DNA from 3 places in the Lacticaseibacillus camelliae DSM 22697 genome. Region 2 is predicted to be linked to each of the others. Evidence: predicted binding sites of a transcription regulator. Region 2 holds the regulator's gene; each other region holds the start of a gene.

Region 1 (4,088 bases), on a different contig from region 2:
ATTTCCACGGTGTCCTTGTCGATGTCCTTCAGCAGTTCGCCGGAGATCTTCGACAGTCGGGCTTCGGTGTACCGCATCGCGGCCGGCGGGTCGCCGTCCATTGAGCCGTTGTTCCCGTGCATCTCGATCAGCGGCTCTTCCAGCTTCCAGTCCTGGGACAGGCGCACCATCGCCTCGTAAATCGACGAATCGCCGTGGGGGTGAAAATTACCCATGACGTTCCCGACGGACTTGGCGGACTTGCGAAAGCCCTTGTCAAACGTGTTGCCGTCCTGGTTCATCGCAAACAGGATGCGGCGCTGGACCGGCTTTAAGCCGTCGCGCACATCCGGCAGCGCACGCTCTTGAATGATGTACTTGGAGTAGCGGCCGAAGCGCTCCCCCATGACCTCTTCGAGCGTCATTTCTTGAATGTGATTTGCCATTACTTACCCTTCTTCGAAAGCTGCTTTTTGATCTGCTTGACCCCGAACTGCATGTCGGAGTGGTCGGTGGTCTTCGTTTCCATGATCGAGCCTTCCTCGTCCATGTCAAAGTCGACATTGTTTTCGATCCACTCGCGGCGCGGCTCAACGCGATCGCCCATCAGCGTGGTGACCCGGCGCTCTGCCAGGGCCCCGTCGTCGACGTGCACCCGGATCAGGGTCCGCGTGTCCGGATTCATGGTCGTTTCCCAAAGCTGGTCGGCGTTCATTTCGCCTAATCCTTTGAACCGGGTCAGGACGTAGCCTTTACCCATTTTCTTGGTTTCCTTTTCCAGCTCCTCATCGGTCCAGGCGTAGGCAATTTTCACGTTCGCCCCTTTGCCTTTTTGCAAGCGGTAAAGCGGCGGCAGCGCGATGTAGACCCGCCCGGCATCCATCAGCGGGCGCATGTAGCGGTAGAAAAAGGTCAGCAGCAGGATCTGAATGTGGGCCCCGTCGGTATCGGCATCAGTCATGATGATGACCTTGTCGTAGTTGGCCTGCTTGACGTCAAACTCCGCACCGACGCCAGCACCGATGGTGTAGATCATCGTGTTGATTTCTTCGTTCTTGACGATGTCCTGGAGCTTGGCCTTCTGCGTGTTCAAGACCTTGCCTCGCAGCGGCAGGATGGCCTGGAACTTGCGGTCGCGGCCCTGCTTGGCCGAGCCGCCCGCCGAATCCCCTTCGACCAGGTACAGCTCGTTCTTGCTGGCGTCCTTGCTTTGGGCAGGGGTCAGCTTGCCTGAAAGCAGCCCCTGATCCTTCTTCTTGCGCTTACCGGTGCGGGAGTCATCCCGGGCCTTGCGCGCGGCCTCGCGGGCCTCACGCGCACGCAAGGCTTTTCTGACCAGCTCCTGCGCGTCATCGCCGCCTTCCATGAGCCAGAAGCTCATTTTCTCGTAAATCACCGAGTCGACGGCCGCGCGCGCCTGCGGGGTGCCCAGCTTGCCCTTGGTCTGCCCCTCAAACTGCAGAATCTCCTCGGGGATGCGCACGGACAGCACAGCGGCCAGCCCTTCGCGGACGTCGGAGCCTTCCAGGTTCTTGTCCTTGTCCTTCAGCAGGTTGACTTTGCGCGCAAAATCGTTGAACGCGCGGGTCAACGCCGTGCGCATGCCGACTTCATGCGTGCCGCCGTCGCCAGTGCGCACGTTGTTGACGAAGCTGATCGTGTTTTCGGAGTAGCCGTCGTTGTACTGGCCGGCAAAATCAACAATGATGCCGTCCTTTTCGCCTTCGTAGTTAAAGACCGGGCTGACCGTGTCGCGGTCCTCGTTCAGGTACTTGACGAAGCTGACCAAGCCGTCCGGATAGTGGTACGTCTCGGCACGGCCGGTGCGTTCGTCGGTCAGGGTGAACACGATGTTTTTCATCAAAAAGGCCGACTCGCGCAGCCGCTCGGACAGCGTGTCGAAGTTGTAGGTCGTGGTCTGAAAAATCGTCGGATCCGGCTTGAACGTGATGGTCGTCCCGTTGGGCTCGTTGACCTTACCCAGTTTCTGCAGACCGCCATCGGGATGGCCACCGTTGATGAAGTGCTCCTCAAACCCCTGCTTGTCCCGGACAACGCGCACAGTCAGCGACTCGCTCAAGGCGTTGACGACCGAGGAGCCGACCCCGTGCAGGCCACCGGAGGTCTTGTAGGAATTCTGGTCGAACTTCCCGCCGGCGTGCAGCACCGTCAAAATGACCTCGATGGTCGGCTTGCCCGACGCGTGCATCCCCGTTGGCATGCCGCGCCCGTGGTCCTTGACCGTGATCGAGTTATCCTCGTGAATCGTCGTGGCAATGGTGTCCCCATACCCAGCGAGGGCCTCGTCGACCGAGTTGTCGACAATTTCGTAAACCAGATGGTGCAAGCCACGGGCATCGGTTGAGCCAATATACATCCCCGGCCGTTTCCGCACGGCTTCCAGGCCATGCAAGACCTGGATCGATGAATCGGTGTATGCTTCTCTTGCTTTTGCCATTAAATGCTCCTCTTTTCGTGCAACTTCAATTACAATACACCAGACGCAGGCTCAGATGAAAGCTATTTTTCCAAGGCGCTCACCCAAGCGGCCGGAGCTCGAGGGCTGGTCTGCCCGTCACTTATCCGGTGATTGATTTCGCGAAAACTCGCTGCTAAACCGCAAGCAGCGAATGCTTGTTCAAATAACCTATTTTACGCAAGATTCGCCTTGCCGTCAAAAAATGGTAAACTGGAAACACTGATATTTCTCCATCAAAGGTGGTCCCCATGCCAGATTTTCTCACTAAACCCACGCTCACTCAGGAGCCGGTGACTCTGCGCCCGTTTCGCGCCGCAGACATTCCGCGGATGCTCGCGATCTTGGCGCTGCCGCAGGTGAATCTATACACTGGTGCACTGACCAAAACGCCGGGTGCCAACGACCGCTTTCCGGCTGACCAACAGGAAACGGCCAAGATCATCAACTGGTACCAGACGCGCAATCAGCAACCGGACCGGCTGGACTTGGCCATCGCAGTCAGCGGGCAGCTGTTCGGCGAGGTCGTCCTGAACGAGTACGACGCCGAGCACAACACCTGCAACCTGCGCGTTCTGATTGCCGACGATGCCACCGAACGTGGCATCGGCACCAGCGCACTAACCCTAATGGCGGCCCATGCCTTCAACTACTTACACCTAGCCGCGCTCACCCTCGATGTGTTCGACTTCAATCCGCGGGCGCAGCACGTCTACCGCAAAGTGGGCTTCAGGCAAACTGGTGCCATCGAAAATGATCTCATGCTCGACGGCCAGCCGCACACCACTTTCACCATGTGCCTGACTGCCAAATCATTTGCCAAGAAAGGAACTCAGTCATGATTCTCGCCTTATGCTTCATTCTGGCCTACCTGATTGGCTCCATCCCCAGCGGGGTGTGGGTCGGACGCGCCTTTTTTCACCAGGACATTCGGACCGCTGGTTCCCACAATATCGGCACGACGAACGCTTACCGCGTGCTTGGCCCGGTCGGCGGCACCATCGTCCTGGTGATGGACATCCTGAAAGGGACGCTCGGGGCCAGCCTGCCGATGTTGTTCGGCCTGCATCCCCACTGGCTGGTGCTGTTGGTCGGCCTGGCCGCCGTGTTCGGTCACACCTGCTCGATTTTCATCGGCTTCAAGGGCGGCAAGGCAGTCGCCACGTCTGCCGGCATCGCGCTGGCGTACAACCCACCGTTTTTCGTCTTCTGCTGCATCGTCTTCATCAGCCTGGTGCTGCTTTCCAGCATGGTCTCGGTGGCCTCAACGCTGGGCATGTTCCTGATCACGATCGCGACGCTGTTCATGCATGATTGGATCCTGACGGCGGTGGCCGCGCTGATCTGGATCCTGATCATGGTCCGCCACCGCGCCAACTTTGCCCGCATCAAAAACGGCACGGAAAACATGGTGCCGTTCGGGCTCGGCCAGTACCTGCGCAAGCGCAAGGCTAAGCACAAATCCAAATAGAACGCAAAACGCCAAGGCCTGACCGCCCTGGCATTTTTTCTGACCGTTAAAAAGGATCCGGAGCACAAAAGTTCCACGACTCGCTGCATACGCGGTCTCTGTTTGCGTCCTCAACGCCGTTCCCGCACCAAATTACTTGCTTTGCTTCAGCAGTGCCTCGCC
Region 2 (4,088 bases):
GCCTTGTCCTTCGTGGTGGCCCGCGTTATTCGCGTCAACCCGAAGCGGCGCGGCCTGTTTAAATCCATGTTTTTCAATTCAAACACCGTGTTCATCGGGCTGCCAGTAAACCTGGCGCTGTTTGGGCCCAAGAGCCTGCCGTACGTGCTGGTGTACTACATGGCCAACACGACGATTTTTTGGACCGTCGGCGTGTACCTGATCCAGCGCGATGGTCCGCAGGCGGCCCACTTTGACCTCAAGCAGACCCTCGGCAAAATCTTCTCCCCGCCGCTGCTCGGGTTCATGCTCGGCGTGGTGCTCGTCCTGCTCCACGTCCAGCTGCCCAGCTTTCTCATGGCGACGCTGGGCTACGTCGGGGATCTGACCATTCCGGGGTCCATGTTCTTCATCGGCATCGCCATGTACCAAGCCGGCATCAAGAACATCCGCTTCGACCGGGAGATGCTTGGTGTCTTCTCCGGTCGCTTCGTCTTTGCGCCACTCATTATGTACGCCCTGGTCGTCGCCGCCCCGGTCCCACTGCTGATGAAGCAAGTCTTCATCCTGCAGTCCTGTATGCCGGTCATGACGAACGCGCCAGTGGTGGCCAAGCTGTACGGCGCAGACTCGAAAAATGCCGCGATCACCGTTTCAGCCACCACAATGTTTGCCATCATTGTGATCCCAATTGTGATGACGCTTGTGCAACACCTGTGAGGTAGCCATGTTGAAAAAGCTCATGCTTAGCACCACCCTGCTACTGCTCTTGGCTGGGTGCAGCGGTCAAAAAAAGGCCTCATCGGCCAGCACCAGCAGCGCCGTTAAGGTCAGCAAGAAAGCCGTCCCCCAAAAGCGCCCTAACACCAATGCGGGCATCGATGATCTGATCGGCCATTACTGGATCAATACCACTGATTCCAACCAGGTCCTGCAGATCACAGCCTCGACGGATGGTTACTTTGTGGACGTACAGCGCTACTCAACAGCTCAGGCCGGCTACGTGACGACTGATGCCGGCGTGTTTGCGGCCCGCCTGGCGCTCGGCAAGCACACCTATACGTTCACCGGCCGTGCGCAGCCCAACTCACCGACTGGCACCTGGGAGTTTCAAAAACTCAGCGCCACGACTATCAGGCAACTCCCAACCGGGCCCGAATTTCAGCGCGTTAAGCACGACGACCTTAGTACCATCAAGCATTAACAAAGCGGCGCAACCAGAAGACTGGTCGCGCCGCTTTGGCGTTTAACCTATTTCACTTCGCTGCGGTAAAGCCCCACCACGATGCCAAGGATCGAGACGTCGTCGAAGTACATGTCCGACATGGAATCATTTTCAGGGTGCAACCGCACGCCGCCGTTTTCGCGGTAAAAGCGCTTGACTGTGGCCTCATCGTCCTGCGTCATCGCGACGACAATCTGACCGTTCTCAGCAGTTTCCTGCTTCTTGATGATCAGCTTATCCCCATCCAGAATGCCGATCTTGATCATGGACGAACCTGACACTTCGAGGATGAAGAGATCATCCGCAATGTACTCCAGGTCATCCGGAATTGGGAAGTACCCGTCGATATTTTCAATTGCGGTGATCGGCACCCCGGCGGCAACCGTGCCGACAATGGGAATGCCTTCCTCGGCGATGCCGATGTATGACAGCCCCGCCTTGGTGAGCATCAGTGTGCGCGGCTTGGCCGGGTCCTTGGCAATATAGCCTTCCGCCAGGAGTCGATCAAGGTACGCCGCCACCGTGGAACTGGAACTCAGCCCCACGCTCTTACCGATTTCCCGCACTGTCGGCGGAAACCCGTTTGTTTGAATCGAATCATGAATGGTGTGTAGGATCTGCTTCCAACGTTTCTGACTTGCTTGGGATGGCATGGCCGTCCGCCTCCGCTCTCTAGTTTTCTTTATCATACCAGTGGGAACGCTTGTTTGCAAGTAAAAGCACTGCTCGCCGGGCCCAAACAAAAAGACTGCCTCAGCAGTCTCTTGGATGATGATTAGAATCGGTGCATGAGGTCCAGCCGGTGCAGCTGCCGGCGATCGCACTTATTGCGCTGCATCAGGTAGACGCCGCCGAACACCATGTCGACCACGATCAGTCCAATGCCGAAGACGGTATTGATGACCAACAGGACGACGGTCACTGCGACCAACACCCGCAGTGTCCACTTCAAGATTGTCATGCCCATTGTGCGCCCCCTCTCTTCGTTTTGATGGTTTTAATTATACCCAATTCTCGTTTTTTGTAAAGGTTCTGTATATAGTTCGTTTACAAACGACCCGATTAGGTCGGCATTCCTGGTTGATGGCCTTTACAATTCACAAACAAATCAGCCTTGCGCCGGATTCGCTTTCACCCCGTGGATTAGGTATCATAGAGGGAGTAGACAAATTAAAGGGGTGCGCGCATGCAAACAAAACGCTCACAATTTTACCAGCGGTTTTTGAACAACAAGTTTGCCGTGATCCTAGTTGACCTGGTGCTTGGCCTGCTGGCGATTTTTATCTTCACGAAAATTGCGTGGGTGTTCCAGCCGGTGCTGAGTTTTCTCAGCATTGTCGCCCCACCCTTCATTCTTGCTGGCATTCTCTTCTACATGCTGAACCCTGTCGTCAACTGGCTGCAGCACCACGGGTTAAAGCGACTCCTCGCCATCGCCTTGGTGTTCCTGCTCCTGATTGGCCTGATTGTTCTGGCCATCACCCGGGTGGTGCCACCGATTGAAAGCCAGTTGCGCAGTTTTATCAATGCCACCCCGACTTACTGGGACGACCTCGTCAAATGGGTCACCGCGCTAAACAACCAGCAGAATATTTTTAGCGACAAGCAGCTCAGCCAATTCGCCACCGAGATTCAGACCTGGGTGTCCAAGCGCGGCTCAACGATTCTGTCAGGGACCCTGTCGTCGCTGTCATCGATCATCTCCACGGTCGGCACCGTGGTGGTCACCGTGGCAACCGCGCCGATCATCCTGTTCTTCATGCTCAAAGACGGCAACAAGTTCACGCCGATGGTGCTGCATCTAATTCCCACCAAGCAGCGCAAGAGTTTTGGCGACATGCTGCACGAAATGAACGTCAAGGTCGGCTCGTACGTGCAAGGACAGCTCACTGTCGCCATCGCCGTCGGGATCATCTTCATGGTCGGCTACTCGATTATCGGGTTGCGCTACGGCCTGATTTTCGGGATGCTGGCAGCGCCGTTAAACCTGATCCCGTACTTCGGTTCCGCACTCGCGATGGTGCCCGCACTGATCATGGGGGCGATCCAGGGACCAAAGATGTTCATCGCCGTGATCGTCGTCTTCTTCATCGAGTGGTTACTCGAGACACAATTGATCTCACCATTTGTCATGGGGAGTAAACTAGAGATGCACCCAATCACGATTGTCGTGGTCCTGCTGACCGCAGGCTCCATGTTCGGCCTGATTGGGGTGATCTTGGGGATTCCGGGCTTTGCAGTGATCAAAATCATCGTGGTACGCTTGTTCAAGTGGTACCAGCAGGTCTCCGGGCTTTACCCAAGTGATGTTTCAAATGATAACCTGCAACCGACACCGCAGGAGAAAGTAGATAATCTAAAATGAACGCTTTTCTAATTATTCTTGATGCCGCATTGATTTGCCTCGGCGGTTATTACCTTTTTTGGCAAAGTAAAATCGACGTGCGCGGCGCATACTCGACCTTCCAACTGGTGATGGCGGTCTTCTTTGGCTTCTGGTTCGTCAGCACCGGTGTCGGCAACATGTATTACGTCGTGTTCATGGCCGCCTTCTTGACCCTGACCGTGATGACCGGCAGCACCGGCCTGACCCCGACGCGCTTGATCAATGTGGGCCTGTTCTCGCGGGTCATTCCCTACACACGGCTCGTCGGGGTGACCCTGACGCCGCTGCAGCTGCCAAACGGCCAGTCGATGGTCGTCGCCGTGTTCGGGCTGTCTGCTCGCCGCTTCGTGCGGCTAACGTTCCGCAGCGATTTGCAATCGCTGATTAGCATTCTGCGCCCGCGCGTGCCGCAAAACATTGAGATCCGCATCCAGCAGGTCCAGTAACCCAAGTTCGATTACTGAAAAACCGCCTGGCATCTGCCAGACGGTTTTTGCG
Region 3 (4,088 bases), on a different contig from region 2:
TTACACGGTCGATCCCATGATCCAGACGTTGAAAATGTCCATCATCGGCACCCTGATTGGTTCGGCGTTGGCCTTTCCCTACGCCCTGCTGGTTTCGCGAAATATTGTGACCAACAAGTTCGTGGTCGGCCTGTTCCGCTTCATTCTGAACATTGTCCGGACCATTCCGGACCTGATGCTGGCGGCCTTGTTCGTCGCGGTTGTCGGTATCGGACCAATCGCCGGGATCTTTGCCCTCGCCATCTTCACCTTTGGGATGGTTGGCAAACTCTTTTACGAAGCCATTGAAACCATCGACCCTGGCCCGCTTGAGGCGCTGCGCGCGGCAGGGGCCGGCAAGATCGAGATCATTCGCTTTGCGGTGGTCCCGCAAATTGCGAACTACTTTATCAGCTACGTCCTTTACGCGTTTGAAATCAATGTGCGCGCGTCAACCGTGCTGGGCTACATGGGCGCCGGCGGGATCGGCATCTATCTCCAGCAGGCCCTGTCCATGTTCCGCTACGACCGCGTCGGGCTGATTGTGCTCGTCATCTTCGCGGTCGTGCTGGTCATCGATTACGTCTCTGGTAAAGCAAGGGAGGCACTGCTATGACCAACTCATCCGTACTGCCAAAAGCCCCGCTCACGCACCGCTACCGCCACATTTTCTTCACGGTACTGACGCTGGCCATCATCATCTGGTCGTTCACCGGCATGCCAAGCTTTGCCATCAAGCAAAACGCCTGGATGGTGACCAAGTCGATTGCGCATGGTCTGGCCCACCCGGATTTCAGCTACGTCTGGACAGGCGACGGCGAGGACCTGACCACCACCCTGCTGCAAACGCTGGGTATCGCCTTCCTCGGGACCTTCATTTCCGCGATCATCTCCCTGCCCTTTGCCTTCTGGGCCGCCAACACTAAAAATAAGTTCTGGCTGACCACCCGGTCCGGCAAATTCGTCCTGACCGCGATCCGGACCTTTCCTGAAATCGTCCTCGCCTTGATGTTTATCAAGGCGGTGGGCCCTGGCTCCTTCGCCGGGGTCCTGGCCGTGGGGTTCCACTCGGTCGGCATGCTGGCCAAGCTATTCTCTGAAGCCATTGAAAATATGGACGGCGGGGCCGGGGAGGCCGTCACCGCCGCCGGCGGCACGCGGCTGGAGGTCACCCTGATTGCCAGCCTGCCGCAGCTCATGCCGGAGTTCGTTTCCAACACGCTGTATCGCTTCGAGCTGGCCATCCGGTCCGCCTCGATCCTGGGGATGGTGGGCGCCGGCGGGGTCGGCACCCCACTGATTTTTGCCATCCAGACGCGTTCCTGGAGCCGTGTCGGCATCATCCTTTACGGGATCATCATCCTGGTCACGCTGACGGACTTCATCTCCGGTTCCCTGCGTAAGCGCCTGATCTGAGCGCAGACAAAAAGCGTTGCGAAAAAATTTCGCAACGCTTTTTTCATGGCTTACTTGTCGTCCGACGTATCGATGTCTAAGGTCGTGGGATCATCCTTGGCTTTGGCAGCAGGCTTGTCCTTATCGTCCTTCTCATCTTTATCGTCATCACCGTTGCCAAACAGCGTCTCCTGCAACTGCTTGCGGAGCGTCTCGGTCACATCGGGATGCGCGATCAGGTAGTTCGTCGCGTTATCGGCACCCTGCCCAATGCGCTCACCATTGTACGAGTACCAAGAACCCGCCTTTTCCACAATGTCGTGATCCACACCCAAGTTCAGCATGTCGGCCTCGGGCGAGATCCCGTGGCCGTAGCTCATGGTGGTTTCAACGGTCTTGAACGGCGGTGCCACCTTGTTCTTGGTGACCTTGATTTTGACGATGTTGCCGACCACATCAGTCCCGTTCTTGACCTGCTGTGCGCGCCGGACCTCCAGCCGAATGGTCGCGTAGAACTTCAGCGCGCGGCCGCCTGGCGTGGTCTCAGGGTTGCCGAACATGACACCGATTTTCTCACGCAGCTGATTGATGAAGATCACAATAGTTTGCGTCTTGAAAATCGTCGAGGTCAGCTTACGCAGCGCCTGCGACATCATTCGGGCCTGCAGACCCACATGGGAGTCCCCAATCTCGCCCTCAATTTCGGCTTGCGGCACTAGGGCCGCGACTGAGTCGATAACGACAATGTTGACCGCACCGGATTGCACCAGCGCATCGGCAATTTCCAGGCCTTGCTCACCGGTATCCGGCTGAGACAACAGCAAGTCGTCGATATTGACGCCCAGCGCCTCGGCATACTTCGGATCCATCGCGTTTTCAGCATCGATGTATGCGGCAGTCCCGCCGTTCTTTTGCACACTGGCAACGGCCTGCAGCGCGATCGTGGTTTTCCCTGAACTTTCAGGCCCGTAGATTTCAATCACGCGACCCTTGGGAAAGCCGCCGACCCCGAGCGCTAGGTCCAAGGACAGGATCCCCGTGGAGATGACCGACACGTTGGTCAAGGACTTGTCACCCATCTTCATGACCGCGCCGTCGCCAAACTGTTTTTTGATCTTCTTCAGCGCCGCATCCAGCGCCTGTTCGCGGGCGCCACTGTCCATTGACGGTTGCCCATTCGCAGATTTCTTAACCATAGTATACGTCCTCTCTTTTTCGTAGCTTAAGTATACACCAAAACATACGTTCGGTGCCAACCCTGACCGTTAATTTATTTCGCGAAACCCGCGCTTTTCCCCACGGTGACGGCAAGCCGCCGTTGCTGTATGATAAGAGCATTAGCGATTGGAGGCACACCATGGCAGAAGCGCGCTGGACCTGGCACCACATCAACTTAGACGACACCGCGGCAGTGCAAGCAGCCACCCAGCAGTACGCGCTTTCCACGGAGCAGACGGGTTACGCGATCGACCGCCACGAGCGCGCCCATGTCGAGTACGACAGTCTGGCAGAAACCTTCCTGCTGGTATTTAACATCCCCGACGCCGATGGTGATGCCGCTCAGGCGGAAACCCACCAGATGACCTTCGTGATCAAGGATCGCGACCTCTTAACGTTTGGCCACGCCGACGCCGCTAGCCTGATTGAGGAATTCACCAAGCGGTTTGACGCCCCGCACACTTTGACGGCTTACCAGTTCTTGTTGGAAAGCCTCTACCTGATCACCCAGCGGTTTATGCCCCTGATGGAAAAAGCCGACACCGAGCGCCATCAAATCGCGCAGACCCTGCGGGAAAAAACCACTCGCAAGCGCCTACTGGAACTGTCTGATCTGGAGACCAACGCACTATACCTGGGTAACGCCGCCCGTCAAAACCAGAGCGTGCTTGAACAGCTCAAGGGCCTATCTGTTTACCACGGTTTCTCCGCGCGGGAAAAAGAGCGTCTTGAAGACGTGCTGATCGAAGCGCGGCAGTTGGTCGACATGACCAGCCTGGGCAGTCAAAATTTGGCCCAGTTGGAAGGCACGTACAACAACATCCTCAACAACAATCTAAACGACACCATGAAATTCCTCACCATCTGGTCGATCGTCCTCACCGCACCGACCATCGTTTCAGGCTTTTTCGGGCAAAATGTGCCCTTGCCGTTCGAGCACACACCAGGGGGCTGGCTGATCACGATTGCCTTGTCGCTTTTGTTAGCCCTGATTTTTGCCGTGTGGATGAACCACTACGTCAACCGGTGACCAACATGAAGAGAGCTCGCTTCCCAATTTTGGAAAACGAGCTCTTTTTGCCACTACTTGGCCGGCAGCAACATCATCTGATCAGTTTGGCTCAATACGCCGTGCACCGGTGCGTTGTATTCCTCGCCATCCAGCTGAATGTGCTCGTGCGCCATGGTTTCAAACCGGAACCGCTGACCCTTGAGGTGCGCCAGCTTGGGGTGCACCGACTGGCCACTGAGAATTTTGCCCAAAACCTGAATCAGAATCCGCCACTTCTCCTTACGCACTAGAACAAAACTAAGCTGGTGCCAGTCCTGCGCCGCGTCCGGAAATAACCGGAGACCGCCCCCAAGGAACGGGTGGTTGGTGAACACGCACAAAAACGCGTTGGGAATCACGACGCTTTTCTGTTCGCCAACAGTGGCTTTAAACGCGTGCTGGGTTGAGACCGCCTTTAAAATGTTTGCCGTGTAAGAAAGCTGGC

What was found. The regulator LexA, encoded in region 2, represses DNA repair genes until DNA is damaged. The targets are predictions, from matches to a motif close to CNAACANNTGTTNG.
Region 1: a site for LexA is predicted at 2,607-2,620, ahead of parE (DNA topoisomerase IV subunit B). Genes of this name have one in related genera too.
Region 3: a site for LexA is predicted at 2,610-2,623, ahead of recA (recombinase RecA). Genes of this name have one in related genera too.

The regions. Positions count from the first base shown of each region.
Region 1 is NZ_AYZJ01000007.1:1,315-5,402, reverse strand. Features, by position in the region: gene parC (DNA topoisomerase IV subunit A) at 1-425, opposite strand, end outside; gene parE (DNA topoisomerase IV subunit B) at 425-2,437, opposite strand; gene FC75_RS00860 (GNAT family N-acetyltransferase) at 2,707-3,297, shown strand; gene plsY (glycerol-3-phosphate 1-O-acyltransferase PlsY) at 3,294-3,926, shown strand; gene FC75_RS00850 (D-serine ammonia-lyase) at 4,059-4,088, opposite strand, start outside.
Region 2 is NZ_AYZJ01000085.1:35,298-39,385, forward strand. Features, by position in the region: gene FC75_RS11345 (AEC family transporter) at 1-699, shown strand, start outside; gene FC75_RS11350 (hypothetical protein) at 707-1,183, shown strand; gene lexA (transcriptional repressor LexA) at 1,231-1,857, opposite strand; gene FC75_RS11360 (hypothetical protein) at 1,980-2,171, opposite strand; gene FC75_RS11365 (AI-2E family transporter) at 2,391-3,569, shown strand; gene FC75_RS11370 (hypothetical protein) at 3,566-4,036, shown strand.
Region 3 is NZ_AYZJ01000008.1:16,958-21,045, forward strand. Features, by position in the region: gene phnE (phosphonate ABC transporter, permease protein PhnE) at 1-595, shown strand, start outside; gene phnE (phosphonate ABC transporter, permease protein PhnE) at 592-1,395, shown strand; gene recA (recombinase RecA) at 1,446-2,537, opposite strand; gene FC75_RS01025 (magnesium transporter CorA family protein) at 2,732-3,622, shown strand; gene FC75_RS01030 (diacylglycerol/lipid kinase family protein) at 3,676-4,088, opposite strand, start outside.